One region of the Oceanimonas doudoroffii genome, then DNA from elsewhere that is predicted to be linked to it. Evidence: predicted binding sites of a transcription regulator. Region 1 holds the regulator's gene; the other holds the start of a gene.
What was found. The regulator sigma-54, encoded in region 1, starts transcription at its own class of promoters, with help from an activator protein. The targets are predictions, from matches to a motif close to TGGCACNGTTTTNGCTT.

Region 1 (7,107 bases):
TCAGGCTGAAATCATGATTTGATAGAGTTCCTCATCGCTGCCGGCCTGACGTAATTGCCGGCACACCTGCTTGTTACTCAGTTTCTCGGCGATCAGCGACAGGGTCTTGAGGTGTTGCTTGCATTCCTGCTCCGGTACCAGCAGGGCAAACACCAAGCCCACCGGCTGGTTGTCGATGGCGTCGAACTCCACCGGCTCGGCAAAGGTAAGCAGTACGGCAGTCGCCTTGTTGTCATCGCTGATCCGGCCGTGAGGAATGGCGATGCCATTGCCGATGCCGGTACTGCCCATTTTCTCTCGGGCCAGCAGACAGTCAAAAAGCGGCTGGCTGCCGATATTGAGATGTTCGGCAGCCAGCTCGCTGATAATTTCCAGAGCACGTTTTTTGCTCGTGCAGGGGACTGCACTGCGGGTGCAGCCCCTGCTGAGTATGTCGGCGACTTCCATGGTTATTTTTGCTTGAGTTTTTCTTTGTGTTTGATGATTTGACGATCCAGCTTGTCGATGAGGCTGTCGATGGCCGCATACATGTTTTCATGCTGGGAGTTGGCAAACAGCTCGCCGCCGGTGACGTTCAGCTTGGCTTCGGCGATTTGCTGCATTTTTTCCACATTAAGGATGACGTGCGCATTGGTGATGTGATCGAAATGGCGTTCCAGCCGGGTAAACTTGCTGTTCACATAATCACGCAGGGCATCGGTGATCTCGACATGGTGTCCGGTCAGATTTATTTGCATAACGTCTTCCTTCTGTCGTTGCCTTTAAACCAGGCGTTTGCGCTGATTGGAAGGGGGAATGGCCAGTGACTCCCTGTACTTGGCGATGGTTCGCCTGGCCACCTTGATCCCCTGGTCGGCCAGCAGCTGGGCAATTTTGCTGTCGCTCAGCGGCTTGGCCGGGTTTTCGGCCCCGACCAGCTTCTTGATCAGGGCGCGAATTGCCGTGGACGAACACTCACCCCCGTCGTCGGTGCCCACATGACTGAAGAAGAAATACTTGAGTTCAAACACGCCACGGGGGCTGTGCATGAACTTCTGTGTGGTCACCCGGGAGATGGTGGATTCGTGCATCTCCACCGCTTCCGCCACATGGTTCAGCACCATGGGCTTCATGGCCTCTTCTCCATATTCAAAGAATGCCTGTTGTTGTTCAACAATACAATTGGCAACCTTGAGCAGCGTCTCATTTCGGCTTTCAAGGCTCTTGAGAAACCACTTGGCGTCCTGCAGGTGATTGCGAATAAACTGGCCGTCCTCGCTGTTGCGGGGCTTGCTGGCCAGGGCCGCGTAGGTCTGGTTGAGCCGTATCTTGGGCATGGCCTCTGGGTTGAGTTCCACCACCCAGACCCCGCTGCGCTTGGTGACCACCACATCGGGAATGACGTATTCGGAGTTACCCTGAATAATGCTGCTGCCGGGGCGGGGCTCCAGTTGCTGAATCAGCGCCAGCACTTCCCGGAGCTCGTCTTCCTTGAGCTTGGTCTTGCGCTGCAGGCTGCGGTAGTCACGGTTGCCGAGCAGGTCCATGTGCTGGGCCAGCAAGGCGCGGGCTTCACTCAGCCAGGGTGTGTCGGGCGGATACTGCTCCAGCTGAATGCACAGGCACTCCTGCACGCTGCGGGCGGCCACGCCGATGGGGTCGAAGTGCTGAATACGCTTGAGCACTGCTTCCACTTCGTCGGCCTCGATACCGAGCTCCCGGGCCGATACCGCTTCCAGCAGATCGTCGATACCGGCGGTGAGGTAGCCGGCGTCGTCGACGGCATCGATTATGGCCATGGCGATGGCCTGATCGGTGTCACTGAAAGGGGTCAGATTCATCTGCCAGATCAGGTAGTCCTGCAGGCTCTCGGTGGTTTCACCCTGGTAAACGCTGTCTTCCAGCCCTTCCGGCAGGCCGGCGCCGCCGCTGACCGGAGAGGCGGTGTAAACCTCCTCCCAGCTGGTGTCCATGGGCAAGTCTTCGGACAGCTGGTTGCGCTCCATGGCGGTGTCGGCGGCCATCTGCTCTTCGTTGCGGTTGTCGGCCACCTTGACGCTGTCGGCTTCCTCCTGCTCCAGCAGGGGGTTGCTGTCCAGCGCCTGCTGAATTTCCTGCTGCAGCTCCATGCTGGACAGCTGCAACAGGCGAATGGCCTGCTGCAGCTGGGGCGTCATGGTCAGCTGCTGGCCCAGACGTAACTGAAGAGTCGGCTTCATGTATGCAAACGTCCTTCCATATCAACCGCGGGTTGCGGTGCCTTCAGAGGCTGAATTGTTCGCCGAGATAAACCTTTTTGACCTGCTCGTTGGCGAGGATTTCCGTCGGTGTGCCGGCGGCGATGCGGTGCCCATGACTGACAATATAGGCCTTTTCGCACACGTCCAGGGTCTCGCGCACATTGTGATCGGTGATCAGTACGCCCAGTCCTCTGTCCCTGAGGTGCAGAATGATTTTCTTGATGTCTATCACCGAAATGGGATCCACACCGGCAAAGGGTTCGTCGAGCAGAATAAAGCGCGGATCCGCCGCCAGCGCCCGGGCGATCTCAACCCGCCGCCGTTCGCCGCCGGACAGACTCATTCCCAGGCTGTCGCGAATATGGGTAATGTTGAATTCTTCCAGCAGCTGTTCCATTTTCTCGCTGCGGCCGTCGGCATTCAGATCCTTGCGGGTCTGCAGCACCGCCATCAGGTTGTCGGCCACGCTCAGGCGGCGAAAAATCGAGGCCTCCTGGGGCAGGTAGCCAATGCCGGAGCGGGCGCGCACGTGCATGGGCTCGTGACTGATATCCTGGCCGTCGATGGTGATGCTGCCGGCGTCCCGCTGGACCAGGCCCACAATCATGTAAAAGGAGGTGGTCTTGCCGGCACCGTTGGGGCCGAGCAGACCCACGATCTGACCGGTGTTAACGGTCAGGCTGACGTCGGCCACCACTTTGCGGCCCTTGTAGCTTTTCTGCAGGCCGCGCGCTTTCAGTATCGCCATGCTCAGTTCTTGTCCTGCTCGTCGAAATTCTGCACCTGCTCGGGCAGGAAGATGGTGGTGACCCTGTCCTTGCCGCCCTGGCTTTCGGCCTCCATCTGCTCCTTGTCGATAAAGTAGCGAATACGGTAGCCGGTGACGATGTTGTCATCCTGCTTGAGCTTGGCGTCCCGAATCAGGGTGATGGTGCGGGCGCGCATGTCGTAGTGAATTTCCCGCGCCTCGGCATGCACCGGCTTGCCGTTGTTGAGGATCTGCTCGTAGGTGGCCGGACTGCCCTTGGCAGTCATCGACTGCAGGCCCTGTTCATTGCGGATCACCACCAGCTGGTCGGCGCGCACGTCTATGCTGCCCTGCTTGACCACTACCTTGTCGATAAAGGTGACCTTGTCATCGGCCAGCTCTACCAGTTGACGGCCCGCGTCTATGGTCACCGGCTGGCGAAAGTCGCTGTCCCTGGCCTGGGCCTGACCCAGGCCGAGCAGGCCGCCAAGACTAAGGATTGAAATAAGTTGCCCGGGTTTCATTCAGTAATTCCACCGTTTGTTGATCAAGCTCGCCCAGCACACCCAGCCCCTCGGCCTGGTATTGCGGACTTTGCAGCCGCACCTGCCGGTTGGAGCGCAGCTGGTTATTGATAAAGTCCAGTTCCAGATATTCGGTGGTCAGGGTTTCCACCAGGGCATCCGGTTGCAGCCCATTGCCCACGACATTGCCGGTCAGCACGGCATTGTCGCCGGTATTGATGGTGCCGTCATCACCGCGGAGCCGCCACTGGGGCTGGCCATCGGGGGAATAGAGCAAGATAACAGGTTTTTTCATCAGGGTCATGGACAGGGGCTCGTAGTACTCGGCGTACTCCGCCTGCATGCCCCGGTAGGGCAGCCCCAGCCGGTTGTACTGCACGCTGGCCAGGTTGGTGGCGACGAAATCGGGCTGGTAATCCTGCGGGTTTACCGGCGCTTCGGTATCGTTGCGAAACCACTGCCAGCTGGCCAGCGCAATGATGAACAGGGCGCCAAACAGCCAGGTCTGGCGGCTCATACGCTCATGCCCTCGGCCTGCTCCAGCCGGCCGCGGGCCGCCAGCAGCAGATCGCACAGTTCGCGCACCGCACCCCGGCCACCGGCGGTGCGGGTCGTGTAGTCGGCCCGCTGCAGCACCAGCGGGTGGGCATCGGCCACCGCTACCCCCAGGCCGCAGTCCTGCATCACCGGCAGATCCACCACGTCGTCGCCGATATAGGCCACCTGTTCGGGGGTGAGTTCCAGGCGCTCAAGCAGCTCGCCGTAACTGTGCATCTTGTCACTCTGGCCCTGATAGACATGGCGCACGCTCAGTGAAGCCATGCGTTCACTGACGATGCGCGAGCTGCGCCCGGTGATCACCGCCACTTCGATGCCGGCATTGAGCAATGCCTTGATGCCAAAGCCGTCCCGCGTGGAAAAGCCCTTGTATTCCTCGCCGTCGTTACCGAGGTAGATCATGCCATCGGACAAGACGCCGTCCACGTCACAAATCAGCAGGCGAATGTCTTTCAGCCGGCGCCAGACGTCCTTGGTCACGGCGCCATAGAGGGTTTGTACCGTCATCAGATCACTCCCGCGCGTAGTAAATCGTGCATGTTAAAGGCCCCGATCGGGCGCTGGTCATCATCCAGCACCAGCAGGCCGCTGATTTTTTTCTCTTCCATCAGTTTGACCGCTTCCGCCGCCAGCATGCCGGCGGGCACAGTGGTGCAGCTGCGGGTCATGACCTGCGCGATGCGAGTGTTGTGCACGTCAACCTTGTGGTCCAGGGTGCGGCGCAGGTCTCCGTCAGTATAGATGCCGGCCAGCCGGCCTTCGCCATCGACCACGGCGGTAAAGCCCATGCCGCTGCGGCCGATCTCCAGCAGCGCCTCGATGATCAGGGTGTCGAGACCCACTCGGGGCACCCGCTCGTCCTTGTGCATGATATCGGCCACCCGCAGCAGCAGCCGCTTGCCCAGGGCGCCGCCCGGGTGGCTGAGGGCGAAGTCGTCGGCGGTAAAGCCGCGGGCCTCCAGCAGCGCCACCGCCAGGGCGTCACCCATGGCCAGGGTGGCGGTGGTGCTGGCGGTGGGGGCCAGTCCCAGCGGGCAGGCTTCCTGCTCGACCCGAGTGCACAGGTGCACATCCGCTTCCCGGGCCATGGTGGACTCGGGCTTGCCGGTCATGCACACCAGCTTCATGCCCCGGCGCTTGAGCACCGGCAGCAGGGCGATGATTTCCTCGCTTTCACCGGAGTTGGACAGGGCCAGCACCAGGTCCCGGCTGTCGATCATGCCCAGGTCGCCGTGACTGGCTTCGCCCGGGTGCACAAAAAACGCCGGGGTGCCGGTGCTGGCCAGGGTGGCGGCAATCTTGTGGGCGATATGGCCGGACTTGCCCATGCCGGTCACGATGACCTTGCCCTGGCAGTGAAACATCAGCCGGCAGGCATGGTTGAAGGATTCATCCAGATATTGATAAAGGCCGTCGATGGCCGCCTTTTCAATATCGAGAACGCGTTGGGCGGTGCTACGATAATCAAATTCTGCTGACATGGGGTTCTCCGCTTCAGGGGCGGCGCCATTATAGAAAAGCCCGCGCCGAGAAGCGACCGGCATGATGCCTGCAGGGGCAGGATTTGGGTGGACAGGGGGTGGCGCAAATTCACCGTCATGCGGTTGCCGATATTCGGCCGAACCCATACAATCCTTTCTTTTTTACGGGGAAGCGAGTGTGAGCCAGAGCCTTGTCGAGATACGGGATCTTTGCTTCAGCCACGGTGATCGTCCTCTCTATGAGGGCATCAACCTGGAAATTCCGCGTGGAAAGATCACCGCCATCATGGGCCCCAGCGGTATCGGCAAGACCACCTTGCTGCGGCTGATCGGCGGTCAGATCAAGCCCGACAGCGGCGAAGTGCTGTTCGACGGCGAGTCGATTCCGTCCCTGGGGCGCAACCGGCTGTATCAGCTGCGCCGGCGCATGGGCATGCTGTTTCAGAGCGGCGCCCTGTTTACCGGCCTGTCGGTGTTTGACAATGTCGCCTTTCCATTGCGAGAGCACAGCGGCCTGCCGGAAGCCATGATCCATACCCTGGTGATGATGAAGCTGGAAGCGGTGGGGCTGCGTGGCGCCGCTCATCTGCTGCCGTCCGAGCTGTCTGGCGGCATGGCCCGGCGCGCGGCGCTGGCACGCAGCATCGCCCTGGATCCGGAGCTCATCATGTATGACGAGCCCTTTGCCGGCCAGGACCCCATCAGCATGGGGGTGCTGGTCAAGCTGATTTCCGAACTCAACCGGGCCCAGCAACTCACCTCTATTGTGGTGACCCACGACGTCGACGAGGTGATGACCATCGCCGATTACGCCTACATCATCGCCAACAAGAAGGTGATAGCGGCGGGCACGCCCGAGGAGCTGAAACGGCACGAGGATCCCCAGGTGGTGCAGTTTCTGCGCGGCAATGCCGACGGCCCGGTGCCGTTTCATTATCCCGCCCCCGATTACAGGGAGTCACTGACCTATGTTGATTGAGGTGATTGGCCGGCTGGGCCGGCAGGGTGTTTCCGGCCTGACCGCCCTGGGCCGGGCCGGGCTGATGCTGACCCACGCTTTGCTGGGGCGGCCCGAGCCGAAAAAGCATTTTCCGCTGCTGGTGCAGCAGTTGCATGTGGTCGGTGTGCAGTCGGTGCTGATCATTCTGGTGTCGGGGCTGTTTATCGGCATGGTGCTGGCGCTGCAGGGCTACAACGTGCTGGTGGACTTCGGTGCCGAAGGCAGCCTGGGTCCCCTGGTATCGCTGTCGCTGCTGCGGGAGCTGGGCCCGGTGGTGACCGCGCTGTTGTTTGCCGGCAGAGCCGGTTCGGCGCTGACCGCCGAGCTGGGCCTGATGAAGGCCACCGAGCAGCTCTCCAGCCTGGAAATGATGGGGGTGGATCCGCTGCGCCGGGTGGTGGCCCCTCGGTTCTGGGCCGGCTTTATCAGCATGCCGCTGCTGGCGTTTCTGTTCAGCATGGTCGGCATCTGGGGCGCCAAGCTGGTAGGGGTAGACTGGTTGGGCGTGGACGAGGGCGGCTTCTGGTCCGCCATGCAGGCGGCGGTCGACTGGCAACAGGACATCATGCAGGGCTTT
Region 2 (7,107 bases), on a different contig from region 1:
GGGCGTTGTCGATCAGGTTGGTCAGCACCTGCTGCAGGCGGTAGGCATCGGCCCACAGGGTGTAGTTTGCCGGCAGCACATAATCAAACTGCACTCGTTGCCAGTCGAACTGGGGTTGCAGGCTTTTCAGCAGGGGCTCCAGGGGCACGGCGCGGGCCTGGATCTGCAATTGGCCGGAATAGGTCAGCAGATCCGCAATCAGCCGGTCGGCGCGCTTGAGCTGATCCTGAATCATGTTCTTGCGCTCGGCGTCCAGGCCGGCGGTGGCCATGGAGATGATATTGAGCGGGTTGCGCAGCTCGTGGGCCATGGCCGCCGACAGCCCGCCCAGCTCCACCAGGTGCTGTTCCGAAACCCGTTTGCGCTCGGCTTCGGCCAATTGCAGCGAGCGTTCCAGCAGGCCACAGCGGGTAGCCAGCAGGGAGCCGAACACCTCGGCGGTGAGCCGCATGCCGGGGGTAACGTCATCAAAGCCCTTGAGCCGGAACTGCCAGCCCTGGGCATGATGCAGGCACCACAGCTCCAGCCCGGGGCCGGGTTCGTAAAACGGCGTCTGGGTCAGCAGGCGTATGGTGACCGCCTGGCCCATCTGCCGGGCCAGCAGGCGCTCGGCGGTCTGGGCCAGGGCATTCCAGCCGCTGGCGTCGCGCAGCTGTGCCAGCCAGGTTTCCAGCAGTTGCTCATCAAGCCGGCTGCCCGGGTAGACCAAGCGCTCCACCAGGGCGCTTACCGGCCGGTATAACGCCAGAGCCAGCATCAGCAACAGCAGTGAATACAGCCACAACTGCCACTGGGGCACGGCGGCCAGCGCCTGCATGCCCAGCCGTCCGGCCATGGCACTGAACAGTGCCATCAGCCCCAGCAACAGGCCGGTCATCAGAATCCACAGCAGCGCCCGGTTGGCCCAGGCGTTGATTTCCAGCATCTGATAACGCACCACGCCGTAGACCAGCAGCAGCACATAGCTCGGCAGCAGCAACATGGGCCAGGGGTACCAGTGCAGCCCCAGGGAGGGAAAGATAAAGCTGGTGGCCAGCAGCAGGCCCCAGGCACCGGCGGCGAACATGGCGGCAATGGAGCGGCGCCGGTTGCCCTTGTGGTGCACAAAGCCCCACAGCAGCAGGGCATGAGCCAGCACGCCGATGAAAATGGTGTAGCCGATGTTGAACCAGCCACTGCCCTGAAACACGAAATAGTGCTCAAAGGGACCAAAGGCGATGATGCCGCCACCGCCTTGCCACAGGGTGATGATACTGACCAGTACGGCGGCGCCATACAGCAGGCCGCGATAGCGCGCCAGCCGGCTCAGCCAGGGGCGCTGTCCCGGCCCCTGGTTGACGAAGCCGATGGCGAAGTCGAGAAAAAAGGTGGGCATCAGCGGGTTGGCGAGGATCAGCGCCATGCCCAGGGTGTCCAGGCCGTAAAACACCGCCACATGGCCGGCGCACCACAGTGCCATCATCACCCCAAAGCCGGCCAGCGCCTTCATGCTGCGCCGGCTGCGGGCGCGCCAGAACAACCAGGCCGATACCAGCAGGGCGCAGCCGCTGGTGAGCATCATCATGAGTTCAAAGGCGAGTTCCAGGGGCATGGCAACCGTGGCTTCCGGTGTAAATGAAATTGACAGTTCGAGCGTCTGGAACTGTAAACCCTGTTGTCAGTGAGCACAAGTTTTCGCGTCGTTATTGATCCAGGACAAGGCGGGGCGTGCTTTTTAACAGGCTGGCACGCTTTGTGCTTTGTATGCATCACCAAACCAGCAAGTGAGCATAACCCAAATGAACATGACCGCCCTGTTGATGGAATTTTCCGCTATTGTGATCGTTCTTCTGATGGCGGGCCTGCCGGCCCTGGTACGCCGCCAACTGGCCCGTTAAGGAGGATCCATGGAGCTCGATGCCGCCATACTGTCGCGAATACAGTTTGCCTTTACCGTCAGTTTTCACATTATCTTTCCGGCCATCACCATTGGCCTGGCCACCGCCATTGCTATCTGGGAAGGGCTCTGGCTGAAAACCCGTAATCCGGTGTATTTTCAGCTGGCCAAATTCTGGATCAAGCCTTTTGCCATCACCTTTGGCATGGGGGTGGTGAGCGGCATCGTGCTGTCTTACGAGTTTGGCACCAACTTCTCCCGCTTTTCCGAAATCACCGGTGCCGTGCTCGGGCCGCTGATGGCCTACGAAGTGCTGACCGCCTTCTTCCTGGAAGCGGGTTTTCTCGGGGTCATGCTGTTTGGCTGGCAGCGGGTGGGGGAAAGACTGCACTTTTTCTCCACCTGTGTGGTGGCGGTCGGCACCTGGATCTCCGCCTTCTGGATCATCGTCGCGAATTCCTGGATGCAGACCCCGGCGGGGTACGAGCTGGTGGACGGCCGCTTTGAGGTGGCCAGCTGGATGGAGGTGATCTTCAATCCGTCCGTGCCCTACCGCCTGACCCACATGTTGCTGGCGGCCATGCTTAGCGCCACCTTCCTTATCGGTGGTGTCAGCGCCTGGTATCTGTATAAAAAACGGGATCTGGCCTTTGGCCGCAAGGGGCTGTCCATGGCACTGTGGGCGGCGCTGCTGCTGGCACCGGTGCAGGCCCTGGTGGGGGATTTTCACGGCCTCAACGTAAAAGAGCACCAGCCCATCAAGGTGGCGGCCATGGAGGGGATCTGGCCGGAAACCGAGCGCGGCGCGCCGCTGCTGCTGTTCGCGGTGCCCGACATGGAGGCCGAGACCAATCATTTTGAGATCAAGATCCCCAAGCTGGCGTCGCTGATCCTCACCCACGAGCTGGACGGCGAGCTGCAGGGCCTGAAGTCGGTACCCGCCGACGAGCGCCCCTATGTGCCCCTGATTTTTTATTCCTTCCGCATCATGGTGGGCCTGGGCGTGCTGATGATAGGTGCCGCCCTCTGGGGCCTGTGGCTGCGCAGAAAGAACGGCCATTTTGAAAGCCGGCCTTTTCAGTGGCTGATGATGCTGATGATCCCGTCCGGCGTGATCTCCACCCTAGCCGGCTGGTACGTGGCCGAGGTGGGCCGTCAGCCCTGGCTGGTGCATGGCCTGGTGCGCACCATGGAGGTGGTGTCGCCGCTGCCGGCGGAGCGGGTGCTGTTTTCCCTGACCCTGTTTGTGCTGACCTACAGCCTGCTGTTCTGTGTATACCTCTATTTCATGGCCAAGCTGATCCGCAAGGGCCCGCCCGACATGGCCCGCCTGGAGCAACACATGATTGGCATCAAGGCCCCCGGTTTTGCCCTGGCCTGGGTGAAGAAACTGCAACACGACGTGGTGGAGAACTGAGATGGATCTGGCGCTGTTTTATTATTTGCTGCTGGGCTTTGCGGTCCTGATGTATGTGGTGCTGGACGGCTTTGACCTCGGCCTCGGCATTCTTTACCCCTGGTTTCGCAGTGAGGGCGAGCGGGATCACATGATGCGCTCCATCTCCCATGTGTGGGACGGCAACGAAACCTGGCTGGTGTTTGGCGGCGTAGTGCTGTTCGCCGCCTTTCCCGCCGCCTATGCCGGCATACTGGCCACCCTGTACACGCCCATCATCATCATGCTGATCGGGCTTATCTTTCGCGGCGTGGCCTTTGAATACCGGTTCAAGTCACACCGTTCCAAGCCCTGGTGGGACAAGTCGTTTTGGCTCGGCTCCACCGTGGCCACCTTTTGCCAGGGGGCCATTCTCGGTGCCGTGGTGCAGGGGGTGGACGCCGCGCCGGGAGAGCTCGGCGCCCTTGACTGGCTCAGCCCCTTCAGCCTGTTTACCGGCTTTGCGCTGATGGTGGCCTATTCCCTGCTGGCCTGCTGCTACCTGGTGCTGAAAAGCCGGGACCCCGTGCTGACCCGGGCCGCCCACCTGGGACGCCGGCTGGTGCTTGCCATCATGGTCATTCTGCTGGCGCTGAGCCTGTGGATGGTGCTGGACAACGAACAGGTCAGCGCCCGCTGGTTTGACGGCCTCAACTTTATCTGGCTGTCGCCGCTGCCGCTGCTGAGCATGGTGCTGGGCTTTTTACTGTACCGGGATCTGGACGGCGAGCCCCATGAAACCCGGCCCTTCTGGCTGGCCTGTGGCCTGTTCCTGCTCGGCTTTGGTGGCCTGGTGGTGAGCCTGTTCCCTTACCTGATCCCCCATCAGCTCACGCTGTGGCAGGCCAGTGCCCCCGACACCAGCCTCAAGTTCCTGCTGCCGGGCATTCTGATTTTCCTGCCGCTGATCTGCGCCTATACCCTGTGGGGGTACCGTATCTTTTCCGGCAAGGTGGAAGATTTCGAGGAAGGTTACTGATGGCCGGGAAAAAGGGCTGGCTGTGGTTTGCGGCACTTTACCTGGCCGGAGTGGGAGTGATCACCCTGGTGGGGATGGCCATCAGGCTGCTGCTGGGCAGCCCCTGAGCCCCGGTCCGTCGCTGAACAAAAACGACCCGTATGGGTCGTTTTTGTTATGGGGCCACGTTAAGATGCCTGCCTCAGTAATAGGCGTTCCGGCCCGCGCCGCCGTTGCGACATACGCTCAGACACGGGATGTTACCATGCACAGTTCTGCCCCCTTTCCCTCGAACGAACCGGCTCGCCTCGCCTGCCTGCACCAGTTGCAGCTGCTCGATACTCCCCCGGATCCGGAATTCGACCAGCTGGTGGAGCTGGCCTGTCTGCTGCTGAATGCGCCCATGGGGCTGGTGTCGCTGACGGACAAGGAGCGGCAGTGGTTTCGCAGCCAGCGCGGACTTGGCGCACAGGAAGTCCCCCGGGACGCCGCCTTTTGCAGTTGGGTGGTGGCCGACGGGGCACCGCTGGTGGTCAGCGATGCCAGCCAGGACGCGCGCTTTGCCGATCACCCCCTGGTTACCGGGAAGCCCGGCCTGCGCTTTTACGCGGGCATGCCCCTGTACCTGGAATCCGACCTGGTGCTGGGCGTGCTGGCAATACTGGATACCAGGCCCCGCACCCTGAGCGAAGAAGAACTGCGTCGGCTGGAATTGCTTGCCGGTCAGGCCCGGGCCCTGCTGCGGTTACGCTGGAAACGGCAAATGCTCAATGAACAGGGCAGCCTCAGCGACAACCGGCTGGCCCGTTACGAGGCCATTACTCAGGGGGCGGCGGCCGGCATCGTGCGCATCGACGGCCGTGGCCACATTCAAGAGATCAACGATTACGCCCTGAACCTGCTGGGTTACCAAAGAGACGCCCTGCTGGGGGAAAATGTCAGCCGGCTGATGCCATCCCGCTGGGCCGAGCACCACGACCAGTATCTGCGTCACTATACCGAGGGCGGCGACGCCCGCGTGATCGGCAAGGGACGCAAGGTGGCGGCCCTGCACCGGGACGGCCACTCGGTGCCGGTACACCTGGCGGTGGGCGAGGTACGCCTGGACGAGCACCACGGCGAGGCGGAGTTTATCGGCATTCTGACCGACCTCAGTGAAATGCATCAGGCCGAGCTGCGGGAGCGGCAGGCCGCCCGCCAGCTGGAGCGGCAGCAGCGACTGCTGAGCGTGCTGCATAAGGGACTGACCGACTATCATGCGTTGATGTCCGGCAACCGGCTGTGGGGATTCTTGCAGGAGGCGCTCAGGGAGCTGACCGGCAGTGACTATTCCCTGATCGGCGAGGTGCTGCCCGGCGACACCGGGCCGGCGCTCAAGATCCACGCCATTACCGACCTGTCCTGGAGCGAGGAGTCCCGCCAGCTGATGCTCAGGCTGCAGGCGGGGGAGATGCTGCTGACCAACCCCGACAGCATGCTGGGTCAGGTGTTTGCCGGCGGCAGGACAGTCCTCAGCAATCGCATGGCGGACGACCCCCGCCGGGGCGGTTTTCCTCCCGGGCATCCGCCCCTGCACAACTTCCTCGGGGTACCGATCTTTGATGATGGCGAGGTGATCGGCATGTATGCCATCGCCAACGGCCGGGAAGACTACGATGAGAAGCTGGTGTCCTGGCTGGAGCCCTTTACTTCCACCTGCGCCCTGCTGATTAACCTTTATCGCCAGCTGCGCGAACGGGAAGCGGTCACCGAGCAGTTGCGTCAGGCCCGGGATCAGGCCGAGCAGGCCAGCCGTGCCAAGACCGAGTTTCTGTCGTCCATGAGCCACGAGCTGCGCACGCCGCTCAATGCCATCATGGGCTTTGCCCAGCTGCTGCAAAACAACCGGCGAGCGCCGCTGGGCGAGCGCCAGTTGCGCCAGGTGGAACAGATCTACAAAAGCGGCAGCCACCTGCTGAAGCTGATCAACGAGGTGCTGGACCTGGCGCGCATCGAGGCCGGCCGCATCGACATGTCGTTCGAGTCCATTGAGGTGGCCGACGTGGTGCGCGAGGCCTGCGACATTCTTTCGCCCATGGCCGAACAGCATGGCATTCGGCTGCTGGCCCAGATGGGCCGCTGCGGCACCGTCACCGCCGATTACACTCGACTCAAGCAGGTGCTGATCAATTTGTTGTCCAACGCCATCAAATACAACCGCCCCGATGGCCAGGTCGATATCCGTTGCCGTCGCGACGGCGAACGCCTGCGCATTTCGGTGCGGGACACGGGCGAGGGCATAGATCCCGACTACCTCGATCAGCTGTTTCAGCCCTTTAACCGCCTGGGTGCCGAGAACGGTGCCATCGAGGGCACCGGCGTGGGCCTGGCGCTGACCAAGAGCATAGTGGAGCAGATGCAGGGCGAAATTGGCGTCGAGAACTTTCCCGGAGACGGCTGCGAGTTCTGGTTCTGCCTGCCGCTGGCGGCCTCCGGGCCGGCGGCGGCCTTGCCCCAGGAGCTGCCGTCCCGGGAGGTGGCCGCGGCCGGCGGCAAGAGCGTACTCTATGTGGAAGACAACCCGGCCAACCAGCGGCTGCTGCGTGATCTGTTCGAGGAGCTCGACGACTTTGAACTCGCCTGTGTGCACTCGGCGGAGCTGGCCTTTGAAATGGCCTGTGCCAGCCCGCCGGATCTGATCCTGATGGACGTCAACCTGCCCGGCATGAGCGGGGTGGAGGCGGCGCAGTTACTGGGGCGCCATCCGCGTACGCGCCAGGTGCCCGTGGTGGCGCTGTCGGCCAACGCCATGCCGGCAGAGGTGCGCCAGGCCCGCAAGGCCGGGTTTCGCGACTACCT

Region 2: a site for sigma-54 is predicted at 1,724-1,740, ahead of B6S08_RS08125 (cytochrome ubiquinol oxidase subunit I). Genes of this name have one in related genera too.

The regions. Positions count from the first base shown of each region.
Region 1 covers NZ_NBIM01000005.1:141,459-148,565, reverse strand. The annotation lists gene ptsN (PTS IIA-like nitrogen regulatory protein PtsN) at 1-447, opposite strand; gene hpf (ribosome hibernation promoting factor) at 450-737, opposite strand; gene B6S08_RS14105 (RNA polymerase factor sigma-54) at 762-2,198, opposite strand; gene lptB (LPS export ABC transporter ATP-binding protein) at 2,242-2,967, opposite strand; gene lptA (lipopolysaccharide transport periplasmic protein LptA) at 2,970-3,491, opposite strand; gene lptC (LPS export ABC transporter periplasmic protein LptC) at 3,460-4,008, opposite strand; gene kdsC (3-deoxy-manno-octulosonate-8-phosphatase KdsC) at 4,005-4,559, opposite strand; gene B6S08_RS14080 (KpsF/GutQ family sugar-phosphate isomerase) at 4,556-5,530, opposite strand; gene mlaF (phospholipid ABC transporter ATP-binding protein MlaF) at 5,709-6,509, shown strand; gene mlaE (lipid asymmetry maintenance ABC transporter permease subunit MlaE) at 6,499-7,107, shown strand, end outside.
Region 2 covers NZ_NBIM01000001.1:1,752,179-1,759,285, reverse strand. The annotation lists gene B6S08_RS08130 (sensor histidine kinase) at 1-1,591, opposite strand, end outside; gene B6S08_RS08125 (cytochrome ubiquinol oxidase subunit I) at 1,887-3,293, shown strand; gene B6S08_RS08120 (cytochrome d ubiquinol oxidase subunit II) at 3,295-4,290, shown strand; gene B6S08_RS08115 (GAF domain-containing protein) at 4,535-7,107, shown strand, end outside.